DNA from 3 places in the Arthrobacter sp. LjRoot78 genome. Region 1 is predicted to be linked to each of the others. Evidence: riboswitches for the same ligand, from Rfam matches in the RefSeq annotation. Region 1 holds a riboswitch; each other region holds the start of a gene.
The links. A riboswitch is a leader RNA that binds a small molecule or an ion and turns the genes downstream of it on or off. The one in region 1 is predicted to bind cyclic di-AMP.
Positions count from the first base shown of each region.

Region 2: linked by a shared signal. The riboswitch ahead of ACSQ1X_RS03440 (hypothetical protein) and the one ahead of ACSQ1X_RS04110 (C40 family peptidase) in region 1 are both predicted to bind cyclic di-AMP.
Region 3: linked by a shared signal. The riboswitch ahead of ACSQ1X_RS11840 (NlpC/P60 family protein) and the one ahead of ACSQ1X_RS04110 (C40 family peptidase) in region 1 are both predicted to bind cyclic di-AMP.

Region 1 is NZ_CAXUTG020000001.1:860,743-865,699, forward strand. It holds gene ACSQ1X_RS04100 (metal-dependent transcriptional regulator) at 337-1,032, shown strand; cyclic di-AMP (ydaO/yuaA leader) riboswitch at 1,172-1,383, shown strand; gene ACSQ1X_RS04105 (M23 family metallopeptidase) at 1,387-2,211, shown strand; cyclic di-AMP (ydaO/yuaA leader) riboswitch at 2,360-2,519, shown strand; gene ACSQ1X_RS04110 (C40 family peptidase) at 2,590-3,264, shown strand; gene ACSQ1X_RS04115 (NlpC/P60 family protein) at 3,425-4,186, shown strand; gene ACSQ1X_RS04120 (HNH endonuclease) at 4,409-4,909, shown strand.
Region 2 is NZ_CAXUTG020000001.1:708,572-713,528, forward strand. It holds gene ACSQ1X_RS03430 (dolichyl-phosphate beta-glucosyltransferase) at 1-896, opposite strand, end outside; gene ACSQ1X_RS03435 (hypothetical protein) at 1,045-1,560, opposite strand; gene ACSQ1X_RS03440 (hypothetical protein) at 1,803-2,582, opposite strand; cyclic di-AMP (ydaO/yuaA leader) riboswitch at 2,582-2,756, opposite strand; gene ACSQ1X_RS03445 (HAMP domain-containing sensor histidine kinase) at 2,905-4,437, opposite strand; gene ACSQ1X_RS03450 (response regulator transcription factor) at 4,439-4,957, opposite strand, start outside.
Region 3 is NZ_CAXUTG020000001.1:2,554,647-2,559,603, forward strand. It holds gene ACSQ1X_RS11825 (cupin domain-containing protein) at 1-313, shown strand, start outside; gene ACSQ1X_RS11830 (DUF1918 domain-containing protein) at 387-581, opposite strand; gene ACSQ1X_RS11835 (hypothetical protein) at 715-1,320, shown strand; gene ACSQ1X_RS11840 (NlpC/P60 family protein) at 1,431-2,183, opposite strand; cyclic di-AMP (ydaO/yuaA leader) riboswitch at 2,187-2,379, opposite strand; gene ACSQ1X_RS11845 (polysaccharide deacetylase family protein) at 2,759-4,228, shown strand; gene ACSQ1X_RS11850 (hypothetical protein) at 4,302-4,541, shown strand; gene ACSQ1X_RS11855 (DNA alkylation repair protein) at 4,508-4,957, opposite strand, start outside.

The DNA of each region.
Region 1 (4,957 bases):
TTTCCGGTGTGGACGGGGGCCCGGCAGTACAGGGGAATCCCCTATATTCTGCCTGACGTGCCTGCAGGGGAGGGAACGGCATCCGTCATAGTCCAGTCACTGAGACATCCCGGCCGCAGGTCAGCGCAGTGCGCGGAAGATTATCCGGAGTAATTCAAAATAGGCTAAACTGGTTGCTGTCGTACAGCGGGCCGCGTAGCCGGTCTGGCTGATCCCGCGGGGCTTTTCCCAGCGGCTGGTCGGTGGATGCAGGTCCACCCCGCCGAGGCCAACGTGGAGGCTTTTGCGCGGTACGGTGGGACTGACGCAAGGACTGTGCTCGAGGAGCTGAGCTGGATGACCGATCTGATCGACACCACGGAGATGTATCTTCGGACAATCTTGGAGCTTGAGGAAGAGAACATCGTGGCTCTCCGCGCCCGGATTGCCGAACGGCTGCGCCACTCCGGGCCCACCGTTTCGCAGACCATCGGGCGCATGGAGCGTGACGGACTGGTGGTTGTTTCGGGGGACCGGCACCTTGAGCTCACCGAAACCGGCCGGAAACGCGCCACCGAAGTCATGCGCAAACACCGCCTCGCGGAACGGCTGCTAGCCGATGTCATCGGACTCGACTGGGCGTACGTCCACGACGAAGCGTGCCGCTGGGAACACGTCATGAGCGAGCGGGTGGAGCGTCGCATCTTCGAACTCCTGAACCACCCCACGGTATCCCCCTATGGCAATCCCATTCCAGGCCTGGCGGCGCTCGGTGGTCAGCCAACTCCCGCGTTCACCGACGGTGTGGTGAACCTCCTTGAGGCCATGACCGGGTACGGAGCCGACTCGCGCATCACGGTGAGCAGGCTGGCCGAGCCCATCCAGGTTGAGCCGGAGTTGCTGGTGCAGCTGGATGAAGGCGGAATCCGGCCGGGGGCGTCCCTCGCACTGGAGCGCGTGGGGGAGTACATCTCCGTGCGTGTGCCCGAGATCGAAGGCGCCCTGGAGTTGCCGCCCGAGGTTGCGGCCCACGTGTTTGTTACGGTCAGCTAACTGCGCCCTTGTAGGACCACCTACAACGTACTGAGACCCAGATAACGGAATTATTACCGCGCTGATTAATCGCCTATAGTTGAGCACTAGCGCCGATACAAAAGCGTTACCTGATCCGAAGCCGAGCTCTGCCAGCGGATCAGTGTGCGAACCACCTCCTGGCAGAGGCGGAGGAACCACAACCGGCCGTTGAAATACGGCCTTGGGGTGAAGTCCGTCAGCAGCAAGCCACTTCCGACGAAGGATTCCCTAGGGAGACCTGTGTCGGACGCCTTGCATTGGCGGACCGGGTCTTTGCACTCTCTGACCCGAATCCGACAGCTAACTTCGCAGGCTCTCCAGAGAGGATATTTCTTGACCACGCAGACCGTCAGGGGCCGCCGCAGGGCGACCGGTCCCGCTTCGGAGTACCCTGTGGCCGAAGCCGTAATGACGGTCAGGCCGCGCGATGCACACCGTGATGCACGCCGGCGCCGCAGCCTGTTCAGCCAGGTAACGGACTTCGCTTCGGCGAGCGGCGTGGGTCAGAAGGCCGGCATTGCCCTTGCCGCCACCGGACTTGTCCTCACCGTGACCGTCCCGTCGACCGGTCCCATGATGTCCACTGCGGACACCGGGAATGCCGGTGTCGCCGCCTCAGTTGCCGCGCAGCCGGAGGTTTCCGCTGCTGCCGGCGCCAAAATTGACTTCAACCGCACTTATGTCGCCACCAAGGGCGATCCCGACGGCAAGCTCAAGCAGCTCCTGAGCGCGCAGTCCGCGGGCACCATCACCCGCGCTGCTTCCGCCGGGAGCCTCGGGGCGCCGCTCGAACACTTGGTTTCCGCTTCGCCCTTCGGTTTCCGGGTCAGCCCGATAACCGGCGGAGCCGGTGAGTTCCACCGGGGCCAGGACTACGCGGCACAGTGCGGCACCAGCGTCCTGGCTGCCGCCAGCGGAACGGTCACGTTCTCCGGCTGGCACCCCTACGGCGGCGGAAACCGGGTGGTGATTGACCACGGCAACGGCCTCGAAACCACGTATAACCACCTTTCGTCTTCAAGCGTCCAGGTCGGCCAGAAGGTCAGCCGCGGCGACGTTGTGGCCCTGAGCGGGACCACCGGCGCTTCCACCGGCTGCCACCTCCATTTCGAAGTGATGGTCAACGGCGAAGTCGTTGACCCCACCGGCTGGCTCTGACCCAAGCGATGGGTCACTCTCGCATTCCTGTGACATGCCGTGACCTGAATGTGACATTCGTTCGGAATTCCTGTACCGTTTAGAGCACGCCAACTTTTCCGAAGTTGGCGCTCTTGAGTGGATTGCCTAACTCTGCCACCGCTCAAGGTCCGTTCGCATGACATCGTCTGGCAGAGGCGGGGGAACCAATTTTGGTCTTCGCAAGAAGACCTTGGGGTTAAGTCGCAAAAGCTTCCCAGGAAGCCGAGCGGCCGGGTGACTCCCATCCGAATCCGACAGCTCACCTCGTAGGCATTGGGAGAGGCTACCTTCGTGTCTACACGCAACACTTCTGCGCGCCACCGTGCGCAAACGGTTCGTACGAACCCGTTGAACTCCGTGTCCAGGGCTGTTACTGCCAACGCCGGGACCGTAGGTCGCCAGGCGGCTGTGATCGCAGCTGCGTCCGGACTGATCCTCAGCGTTGGAATGCCGGCAAATGCCGCCGATACCAACCTGGGTGTTTCCGCTTCGACGGAGTCCGACTCTCAGTCAGCCCAGCTGGCCGTAACCGCTGAACCGACAGCGACTGTTTCCTTCGAGCGTCCGTCAGTCACCACGACGGCAGCGCCCAAGATTGAAACCGTCCGGGCACAGTCCACCGGTACCGACGCCAGCGAGACCTCCACTGGTGCTGACGGGGAAGCCAAGGCCGGCAAGCTTGCCGACGCCGCCTCCTCTGCAGCAGCATCGGGCCTCGCCGCCATCGCGTACACCGGTATTGGCAGCGCCTACGTCTGGGGCGGCACCACTCCCAGCGGCTGGGACTGCTCAGGCTTCACCCAGTGGGTCTACGCCCAGGCTGGCATCAGCATCCCCCGCACCAATGCATGGACCGCCATGACACCCACCGCCACCCCGGCGCCGGGCGACCTGGTCATGCAAAACGGCGGTGCGCACGTTGGCATCTACGTCGGCAACGGCATGATGATCAGCGCGCTGAACCCGTCGCAGGGCACGATCCTGCACGCTGTGTCCGCCACGGGCACTTCTGCGTTCTACACGCTTCGCTAGAACACGCGGCGCTTCGCTACATCCCGGGTTTCCCGTCGCTGAAGCGCGCGTTCTTCGCTAAATAAACCTGTTCGGGCCGTTCCGGCGTACCCCCAAGATGCCGGAGCGTCCAAAAACCGCGGCCTGCCACGCAGTCTGAGGAAAACGAAAGAGAGAAATAATGACTACTCGTGCGATCGCACGGCACCGCGCCGAGGTTACCAAAACCAACTCGCTTGCTGTCATTGCCAAGGCTGTCGGCGACAACGCCGGCGGCATGGGCCGTCAGGCTGCGGTTATCGCTGCAGCTTCCGGCCTGGTCCTGACCAGCGGTATCGCAGCCAACGCTGCCGACACCAACGTTCAGCGCGAAGCAACCTCTGCTTCCACCCTGGAAGTGCAGTCCTCTGCTCCGGCCAACATCTCGGCCGCTTCCAGCATCGCCATCTCCTTCGAGAAGCCGGCGGTCTCCACCTCCCCGGCTCCGGTCGTCGAGGCTCCCAAGCCTGTCGTCGAGGTCCAGGAAGCTGCTCCCGAGGCTGCTCCGGTTGCCGCTGCCGCGACCGTGTCGGCCCCGGCCGTCCCTGCAGCTGCAGCACCCGCCGCCGCCAGCGGAAACGGCGCAGCGATTGCTGCCGCCGCCTACGCCCAGCTGGGTGTCGCGCAGGACTGCACCGCCCTCGCCACCAACGCGCTTGCAGCAGTCGGCGTCAACTACCACGGCTGGCCGGCAGGTTACCTGTCCCTGGGCCGCACCGTGAGCGCCGCCGAGGCACAGCCGGGCGACCTCGCGTACTACGAGAACGGCGGCATGGGCATGGCCCACATCGCTGTCTACGTCGGCAACGGCCAGGCCGTTCACGGCGGCTGGAACGGCGGAACCACCTCGCTGTTCAGCGTCAACGTTGGTTCCGGTCCGGTCTTCATCCGCGTCGGCGGCTAATACCCCGGTTCACGCGTAACAGAAGGACCCCTGCCCTCGGGCAGGGGTCCTTCTGCGTTTCCGGCAGGTGAATTTTTGCCGACACGGAGTCTATGGTAAAGAGCCGATTCGGCGATAGGGCACTTGAGTGTTTACTCTTGTGTTGTCGATCCATAGCCCGGACAAGCAGAGGGCAGCCGGCCCTCGAGCCCCTGACGGGTGCGGCCGTGAAGAGGTATGTGCATGCGCACACTCGTTCTTAATGCTGGATATGAACCGCTGGCGGTTGTGACCTTCCGCCGGGCGCTGGTTCTTGTGCTGACCGGAAAAGCTAGCGTGGTGGCCGAAGGCGACGATCCTGTCGTCGGGCCGCAGGAGATCCTGGGCCGTCCGTCCGTGATACTCCTAAACCGCTACATCCGGCCCCGGTACAACACCATCACGGCTGTGAGCCGCCGGGGCGTGCTGCGCCGTGACGGCCACCGCTGCGCCTATTGCGGTAAGGCAGCACACACCATTGACCACGTCCACCCGAAATCGAGGGGCGGTGCCGATTCCTGGGAGAACCTGGTGGCCGCCTGCCTTCGATGCAACAACGTGAAGGGCGACCACACGCCTGCCGAGATGGGCTGGAAACTCAGGTTCGTGCCCGCGCCTCCGCACGGCACGATCTGGCAGATCAAGGAACTGGAAAAGCCCACGCCCGCGTGGGACCCTTTCCTCCTGCCCGAATCAGCCGCCTAAGGCTCCACGGTTTCTAAGGCTTCACGGTTCCATGGTCCCAGCCCGCAT
Region 2 (4,957 bases), 150 kb from region 1:
TCGGAACGAAGCTCCCGCACCGGAATGCGGTCCGCCGCCAAGTCCCGGATAAGGCGGCCCATCCCGCGGAGGTCTGCGAGGGCCGTGTGCAGCAGGTCCACGCCCGCGTCGGCACCGCATGTCCAGTCAACCGGAACCTCGTGCACGCGGAGTCCGCATTTTTCCGCCACGATCAGCAGCTCGGTGTCGAAAAACCACTCGTTGTCCGCCGTGTGCGGAAGGATGCGGCGGGCAACATCTGCGCGAATTGCCTTGAATCCGCACTGCGCATCGCTGAAATGTGCACCCATCAGCGCGTGCAGCAGAAGGTTGTAGCCGCGTGAAATGAAACCACGCCAAGGGCTGCGGACCACATGGGAAGCGCGCGCCAGCCGGGTTCCGATGGCCAGATCGGAGTGCCCGGAAATGAGTGGCGCCACCAAAGGGGCGAGCGCTGCCAGATCGGTGGAAAGATCCACGTCCATGTAGGCCAGCACGGGTGAGGGCGAAGCCAGCCAAACGGTGCGAAGGGCGTTGCCACGCCCTTTTGCGGCAAGCCGCACCACGCTGACTTCGCGGAGTTCACGCGCGATGCGCTCAGCCACCTTAAGAGTGCTGTCGGTGCTGGCGTTGTCGGCCACGGTAATCCGGAACGGGTGCGGGAAGGTGCCGAGCAGATAGTTGTGCAGTCGCCGCAGGGACCGCTCCAGGTCCCGTTCCTCGTTGTAGACCGGGAGGACAACATCAAGGACGGGGATGGCGGTTCCTGAATCCCCCGCGGTCCTGGTGTCGATCGGGGCACGGCGGGTGTTCCCCGTTGCGGGCGGCGAAACGCTGCCGGGCGGGACGTCGACGGCGGCCCGCGGCTGCGATGGCAGTTGGAGCAGTGTTCCCGCGGACTGGTCTGTGAGCGTCATGGTTCCACTATGGGACCGGCGCATATGAAGGATTTAGGCCAAAGCTGTGCAGCTGCTGTGGGATTTGCCGGGTGCGGAAGCGTGCAAGGAAACGGCGGCGGTGCGCCCACCGCCATTGGTGGACGCACCGCCGCCGCGGTTGGGTTCGTTAGGGGGCCAGTACGGCGCAGACGTCGATGACCGTGCCAGGTCCCGAGTACCTCCGGATTTCCGTTTGGAAGTCCCCGGTGACGGCGAAGTTGAAGTTGCCCGATACGAGCACCACACCGGAAACGTCCTCGCCAGCCTGGTCCGTATCGGCGAATGAAAGGAGGTTCCGGCCGGTCGACTTGAATTCGACGCTGTCGGGATCCGTGGCGGTGGGCACGAATTGGATGTGGGACGCGCCCGTGATGACATAACTAACCGTCTCACCGGCATCGTTAGTCAGGGTCACGTTGAGGTTCGGGGCTACGGAAATGACTCTGTCCCCCGGGATAACGATGTCCTTGACCCGCCCGGTCACGGTGGCTTCGATGTCGAAGCCACCTGCGGCTTGGCCGCAGTGAAAGATGTACTCAGTTTGAAGCGGTGGATGCGGCGGGCCGGAAGGCGCAGCCGCGGCCGGAGCGGCGGCTGCGAAAATTGAGGCCAGGACGGCCGTCGGAACTAACCATTTTTTCATTGTTGTGCTCCCTGCATCTTGACGACGGCCCTGGGGCCGGCAGCCGCTTGGAAGACGATTGAAAGCGGCGGCGACCCAGAGTCACTCCACAACCTTGTGAAAACCTTGTGGCTCCAGGAATGAGGGTAGGGACACGGGCGAACCAGCGGGAGAAATGTGCTGTCAGACAGCCGGAGGCCCCGAACCACGTGGATTCGGGGCCTCCGGCTCATGCAGACCAAGCCTGGCGAAGATGCGCCGGCTTAGTACCAGTTGTTGGCGTAGTGGAAGTTCAGGGCGCCGCAGGGGGAGCCGTACCGTTCCTTGACGTAGTTCAGGCCCCAATTGATCTGGGTGCGGAAGTTGGTCAGGTAGTCGGACCCGGCGCTGGCCATCTTCTCGGCCGGCAGGGACTGGACAATGCCGTAGGCGCCACTGCTGGCATTCGTGGCAGTGGTCTTCCAATCCGATTCCTTGGTCCACAGCGTGGTCAGGCACTGCATCTGGTCAGCCGCCCAGCCGTAAGTACCGAGCTGCGATGCGGCATACGCCTGGGCAGCTGCGGGATCGTCGACGGCTACAGGCGGTGCCGGGGCAGGAGCCGGTGCGGGGGCCGCAGCCGGTGCAGGTGCAGGCGCGGGTGCCGGTGCTTCCGGTGCGGACTTCTCCTCGGATGCCGGTTGCGCGTCGGACGACTGCGCTGTCAGGCTGACAGAGGCCGGGGCGGGCATGGCGGAGACCAGGATCTTTTCGAACGCGAGCTTCGACTCGGCGTTTGCGGTAGCGGCGCTGGCTTCGCCCGTTGCAGATGTTGCCGGGGCTGCAGGTTCTGAGGCCTGGCCGGCGGCGCCGACGCCGATCAGGACGGCGCAGGCCGTGGCTACTACTGCGGCCCGCCGGCCTGAGCCCTGCAATCCGGCAGCAATCCGGGACATTGGCGACGCGGTGGTGGCTGGTTCGGCGCGGTGGCGTGAGCGTTCGGCAGGCGCCTTGGACTCGTCGGAAGCGCGCTCCGGACGTACTTCTAGCGTGGATTTAGTCATGGTTGCCTCTCGATGCCGGCGGAGTTAGCTGTCGGGTTCGGATGAGGTCATCCGGCCGCACGGAACTTCACGTGTCGGCTTCACCCCGAGGGCGGCTATGCAAAATGCCCGGAGACCTGGGTCCCCCGCCTCTGCCTAATCATGAGGAAATCCGGGTAGCGGCAGAGTTTGGCGTCCATCCGGATATGCGGCTATAACGGTTGCCGCACTCTAAAAACGCTACAGGACTCTTGCGCTTAAGTCACATTTAGGTAACGAGGGTCACGACGACGGCGCGTTGACTTGCGCCGGAACAGCTGGCTTGCCAGTGATGCGCCCGGAGCTAAGCTGCCGGCGGTTCGCACGGCAGGCGGAGGGCGAATTCGGTGCGTCCCGGGCGGGAATTCACTTCGACGGTTCCGCCGTGCGCTTCCACAATGGACTGCACAATCGAGAGGCCCAGGCCGCTGGTCCCTTCGGACGCAGCGGCCCCGGTGGCTCCCGAGCCCGAAGCGGAGCGGGCCGGACTCGTGCGGGCGGCGTCCGCCCGGGCAAAGCGGGCAAAGACCCGGCCGACGAACTCCGGCGGAATCCCTGCACCATTGTCCGTTACGGTCACCACGACACTGCCGTCGGCCGACCGCATCACGCCGGTGACCACGGTGGTTCCGGGGTCCGTATGCTTGCGGGCATTGGAAAGCAGGTTGGCCAGCACCTGGTGCAGCTGCTTGGCGTCGCCGCGGACCACAACGGGCTCGTCGGGTAATTCGAGCTGCCAGATGCGGTCCGGCGCCATGACCTTCTCGTCGCTGACGGTTTCCACCACCAGCTGGGTCAGGTCCACGTCGCTGATTTTGAGCGGCTGGCCTTCATCCAACCGGGCCAGCAGCAGGAGATCCTCCACCAGGGTGGTCATCCGTTCCGACTGGCTCTGTACCCTGGCGAGGGATTTCTTGCCGTCCGGCGTAAAGTCCTCGGTCATCCGCATCAGTTCTGTGTAGCCGCGGATGGCGGTGAGCGGCGTGCGCAGCTCGTGCGAGGCGTCGGCAACGAACTGGCGCACCTTCGTTTCGCTCTGCTGCCGGGCCTCGAGTGCCTGGGACACGTTGTCCAGCATGAGGTTGAGGGCGTAGCCCACGCTGCCCACTTCAGTTCCAGGATGCGCGTTCGACGACGGCACCCGGACTGCGAGGGCCACCTCACCGGCGTCGAGAGGCAGTTGGGAAACCTGCGTCGCAACTTCGGACAGCTGCTCAAGGGGTTTCATGGTGCGGCGGATCAGCACAGTTCCGGCAAGGCCGATCAGGGCGAGCCCGCCCATCGACACGATCACCATGGTCCACACCAAGGAGCTGAGGGTGTTCTGTTTTTCATCGAGGGGGAGTCCGGTGATGATCACGTCCCCGTATGGAGCCTCCACTGCCACCAGCCGGTAGGAGCCGGTGGACAGGGTCCGGTCAACCGGCGTTGCGTCGTGTTGGAGCGCCAGGAGGATCTGGTCATCCTCGGGGGACAGGGAAGACGGCGTGGCATCGCTCGCGAGGAACCCGGCGCTGCTGACAGTGCCATTGTCGATGCGGGCGATCAAGGTCCCCACACCTTGGCCCCTGCCCTCCAGCGGATCAGGCCTGCCGGCGGGGTTGCCGAGCCGTGGCCGTCCGGCCTCGTTAGAGAGCCTTGAGGCCTGGCTCAGGCGATCATCGAGCTGCTTGGTCAGGAAGGAATCCATGGACGCGTAACTGAACAGGCCAATTGCGCCGCAGATGGCCACGAGCAATGCCATGGCCACCAGAACCAGCCGCGTGCGGAGGTGCCAGGTGGAAGGATCGAGCAAGCGGCGGCGGTCCTTGCGGATCTCGCCGGAAAGCGTGGGCACCTCAATCCGCCGGTTTAATGACGTAGCCTGCGCCGCGCACCGTGTGGATCATGGGCGGGTGCGTGGCATCCACCTTCTTGCGCAGGTAGGAAATGTAGAGCTCCACGATGTTGGCCTGGCCGCCGAAGTCGTAGTCCCACACGCGGTCCAGGATCTGGGCCTTGCTGACCACGCGCTTGGGGTTTTCCATGAGGTAACGGAGGAGTTCAAACTGGGTTGCCGTCAACTGCAGTTCCTCGCCGGCGCGGGTCACTTCACGTGTGTCGATGTTGAGGACGAGGTCGCCCACTACAAGTTCGGCGGTGTCCATGGCTGCCACTCCGGAGCGCTGGACCAGCCGGTGCAGGCGAAGGAGCACCTCCTCCATGCTGAAGGGCTTGGTGACGTAATCATCGCCGCCGGCCGCCAGCCCGAGGATGCGGTCCTGTACAGCGTCCTTCGCCGTCAGGAAGAGCGCAGGCACCTCCGGCGCGAAGGCGCGGATCCTGGTGAGCAGCTCAACGCCGTCGAACCCCGGGAG
Region 3 (4,957 bases), 1.7 Mb from region 1:
CCCCGATAAGACGGAAGTGGATCTTGTATCCGTCGACGCCTACACCATCGGAAGATTCAAATTTGAACCCGGCTGGCGCTGGTCCGAGTGCATCAAGCCCGTCGTTAAGACCGAGTCATGCCAGCTCAGCCATGTCGGTTTTTGCGTTTCCGGCAAACTCGTGGTCCAGACCTCTGACGGCAACCAGATCAACATCGCCGCTCATGATTCCTACAGCATCCCGCCAGGCCATGACGCGTGGGTCGAAGGCGACGAACCCTTCACCGGGGTGGAGTTCGTCAGCGCCGCGGTGTTCGCCAAGTCCCCCGAGTAACCGGCCGCGCCGAAGCAACCGAAGCGGCCGGGCGTACAACAGCCCGGTTGGCTGCGGGGCCACTACTGCGGGTTCACTGCTGCGGGTGGATCCTGTCAATCACGAAGTCCCGGCCGGGGATGACAGTGGTTTGATGGCCGTCGTCGAATCGCACCACATACGGCGGCGCTCCATCAGCGCCGTGAACCTCAACGATCTGGCCGTGCCGCTCCGACGATCCGACCGTCTTGCCCCGGATAGTGATCCGGTCTCCCTGGGTTGCCTTCATGGCAATCACCTCCAAGAACCAGAGTACGAGTCTCGGGGCGGGGATAACAGGGCCGTTGCGCACTGGAAGTTCGAGGGTGTACGGCCGGGATACGACTGAACTGACCTTGACACGGGACCGAGGGGGAACGGCTATGGCGGAGGAAAAACCCAACAACTGGTGGGCTACGCTGCCCGGCCTGCTGACCGCTGCAGCAGCTGTGATCACCGCTGTGACGGGGCTGCTGCTCGGGATGGGGCAACTGGGGATGTTCGACGCCGGCCGTCCCGCCGCTTCGACGGCGAGCGCCTCCGGTACGGGTTCCCCGGCCGCTTCCACCGGCGCCGCACAGCCGGGCGCTGGTGCGTCGACGTCCGCCCCCGGGTCCGGCACAGGTAACCGCGCGGAGTGGAAGGTAGCCCTGCCAGCCGAACGCACGTACCGGGCCGCCGACGTCGAATATGAAATTCTCAACGCCAGTGCGCGCCCCGATGTGTCCGGCAAAATCGCACTGACCCTCACGCTCAGGTGCACCAACCACGGCCGGTATGACCTGAACTTCTGGGACTCAACGTTCAGGCTGAACGTCGGTGGCGTCAGTTACTCCCCCGATCCCGGCCTGAACGAGTTGGTCGCGGGTGATTCGAGCAAGTCGGGTGGCGTCCGCTTCACCCTTCCGGCGGACACCCGCGACGCGCTGCTGCGCATCAAGTTCGCGGAAGGCGAGAGCACGGCCCAGCTCACCATCTCGCCGCCCTGAGGTACCCGTGTGCGCCGTTGTGCCACGAATACGCGGAAGGCCGGCGACCTGCTGCCCCCAAGGCAGCTGATCGCCGGCCGTTACGCCCGCTTGAAGAAGCAGCGGGGAGGCTAGGCTCCGGCGCGGACGAAGGTCACGCCGCCGGTGGCCGTCAGCCAGGACAGCGGGTGCGTGACGGTGGCGTTTACGCCGTTCATTCCGCCGCTGATCACCTGGCCGTCGCCGATGTAGATGCCGACGTGGCCGGACTGCACCACCATGTCGCCGGGCTGGGGCTCCCCCACTACGGAGCCATAGTTCATAAACTGCATGGGTCCCAGGTCCCCGACCGGAATGCCGGCTGAGCCAAGGGCCTTTTCCACCATGGCGGTGCAGTCCTGGGTGATGCCCAGCTGCGCGTAGGCGGCAGAAACCATGGCGGCGTTGACACCGCCGGCAGCAGGCGCCGGGGCGGGAGCGGGCACCGCGGCCTGGACCTGCACGGAAACAGCAGGAGCGGCAGGCGCCGGAGCCGCCGCGGGGGCTGCCGCCACTGCCGGGACGGGCTCTTCGACCGATACCTCCACGGGGGCGGGGGTGGTGCTGACGTCCGGACGTTCGTAGCTGATCTTGACATGGGAATCAGCGCTGAGCGGGGCACCCACTTGGGCATTGATGTCGGGGGCGGACGCCGGCGCTGAGTCACGTTCCGCCGGGGCTTCAGCGGCCTGGGCCGCCATGCCGCTGGACAGGACCAGGCCTGAGGCAGCGGCTATGACCGCAGCCTGCCGGCCGGCCCTGCTCCGGCCCCCGGCCGATGTGGACCTGGAGCGCCCCGCGGGCGCGGTTGACCGATGATGAGCGGGCAGTTTGCGTGAAAGCATGAATTAACCTCTCCCGATGCCTGCGAGGTTAGCTGTCGGATTCGGATGGGAGACACCCGGCCGCAGCGCCCTTCCGCGTTGCGGATGGCGTGCGGCTTCACCCCGAAGACCAGCACGAACTCTGCCGGTCAATAGTGGTTTCCCCGTCCCTGCCGGATGGTTTCGATCGGATCCCGGACCGCGGCAGGGTTAGGCAATCCGCCCGGGAGTGCCGGTATCTGAGACAACGGGCACCGTTCCACCGTACGCGGGCCACCGTTGGGATGTCACATCAAGGTAACGGGGCCGTCGGGCCCTCCCCCGGCACCGCTGTGGCCCGGCTCGCGCTGCTACAAGCAGGTAGCGGCACGCTACATATACTTGGATCTGCGGTTTGTCAAATTCGAGTGTTTTCCATTGACGCCGCGAGGCGTAGTCTACGTGCATGTTCTTGCGGGGGGACTCACACGCCTGGAGGAATCATGCGTTGGTCAAATCGTTCTGTCCACAACCAGCCACGTCATGTCGCGGAACTCCCAGAGCCTACGGCCGGGGCTAGTCACGGCCGGCGTTGGGTCGCCATCCTGGGAGCGCTGTTGCTGGCTGTCAGCACGGTGGTGGGTGTCGCCGGCACATCGAAGGCCGCGGGGCCGACCATCGTCAGCCTGACGTTCGACGACGGCCTCGGCAGCCAGTTGGCCGCCGCGCAGGAGCTCAAAGCCCACGGTCTGGTGGGAACCTTCTTCATCACCACGTCCTTTGTGGACCAGTCCGGGTTCCTGACCCGGGCGAACCTGCAGACTCTGGCCGCCGACGGCAACGAGATCGCCGGCCACAGCGTAACCCATCCAGACATGACAACGCTCAGCGCAGCGGCCGCGAGCGCGGAGGCCTGCAACAGCAAGTCGACCCTCGAAGGCTGGGGCTTCACCGTCCGCAACTTCGCCTACCCCTTCGCTGCGGTGAATGCCACGGCCCAGTCCGCAGTCAGCGGCTGTGGGTACGCCAGTTCCCGGGGCCTCGGCGACATACGCTCTCCTGCCAGCTGCGCCGACTGCCCTGTGGCCGAAACGCTACCGCCGCAGGAACCCATGGTCACCAGGGCACCGGACCAGGTGGCCGCCACGTGGAGCCTGGCGGACCTGCAGGCCACCGTCACCAACGCGGAGACAACCGGCGGCTGGCTGCAGCTGACCTTCCACGAGATTGCCAACGGAACGGACCCGTCCCTGTCGATCAGCCCCGCACTGTTCAAGGAATTCGTCACATGGCTGGCCGCACGGACAGCAAACGGTACGACGTCGGTCCGCACAGTCGCACAGGCATTGGGCCAGTCCCCGGTATCGCCTTCTCCCTCACCGTCGCCTTCCCCCTCCCCCTCCCCGTCTCCATCGCCCTCTCCCAGCGGACCTGTGGTGGGCGGCGCCATCGGAGCGGCCTGGCTTGCCCAAGGCTCAGGCGGCGGGCTTCTCGGTTCCCCGCTTACGAATGAAATCGCGGGGCTTAAGAATGGCGGCGCCTACCAGGTCTTCCAAGGCGGCCAGATCCACTGGTCACCAGCCTCGGGGGCACACAGCACCAGAGGTGCCATCGGTGCAGCCTGGGCCGCGCAGTCCTGGGAAAACGGAAAACTTGGCTACCCCCTCACAAACGAGGTCGCCGGCCTGAAGGGCGGCGGCGTCTACCAGGTCTTCCAAGGCGGCCAGATCCACTGGTCGCCAGCCTCGGGGGCACACGCCACCCTCGGAGCCATAGGTTCGGCATGGTCCGCGCAAGGCTGGGAAAACGGAGCGCTGGGTTACCCGGTCAGCGACGAGATCCCGGGACTCAAGAATGGTGGCGTCTACCAGGTGTTCCAGGGAGGCCAGGTCCACTGGTCCGCGGTCACAGGTGCCCACAGCACCAAGGGCGCCATCGGCGCCGCCTGGGCAGCACAGCGCTGGGAAAACGGCCAGCTCGGGTATCCAACCAGTGACGAGTACGTCGGCGCCGGTGGTGTCGTGGCCCAAAACTTCCAAGGGGGAATCGTCACTTGGTCACCGTCCCGTGGAATCCGTATCACATAGGAGGCCGGACGGTGGACCGGAATGAACGCACCGACCGCGCCGGATCTGTGGGCGAAGAGTGAAACACTATTGCGTGGCGATCTGCCAGCTGAGCGATCAGCCGCAGGAGGACTTCGACGTCAATACCGAGCTCCTGATCCTTGAGGGAAAGGAGCTCCATGTGGCGACGTGGGACGCGGAGCCGCGGGACGGCGGCTTCGACGTCCTGGTCCTCAACGACCGCGTCAGCGCCCTCGGGTTCATGGTGGTGACGGACTGGGAGTTCCTGGAGGGCAAGGCCTACGGGGTGGTGGAGCGCCGGGCCGGCGGCTGAGGGGCGTCCGCCCGCGACAGCTCGGCTGCCCGCCTCAGCCACGGATCCGGATCCCCCGCCCAGCGGTCCAGCACAACGTCCGCACGTGCCCTTGCCTGCCCTTCCAGGCCTGCGATCAAGGGACGGACGACGTCGGTTGCGAGGGGGTCCGCCAGCTCACCCAGCTGCGCCTCCCGCACAAAGCCCTCGATCCGGGTGAGGTCGGAGTTGTCCAGAAGGGCAACCCGGGACTGCAGCAGGACAACCGCCGCCAGCCGGCGTTCGAAGACGGCCACCGACCACAGTTCGGTGCTGAGCGCGGTAATGTCATCGTGTGTGAGGTCCCGGTGGCGGCGCAGCATGTCGCGGATGGTCCCCCGCACAGCACCCACGGAGGCGCCGTAGTACTGGAGCCCGTCGCCCAGCCGGGCTTGTGC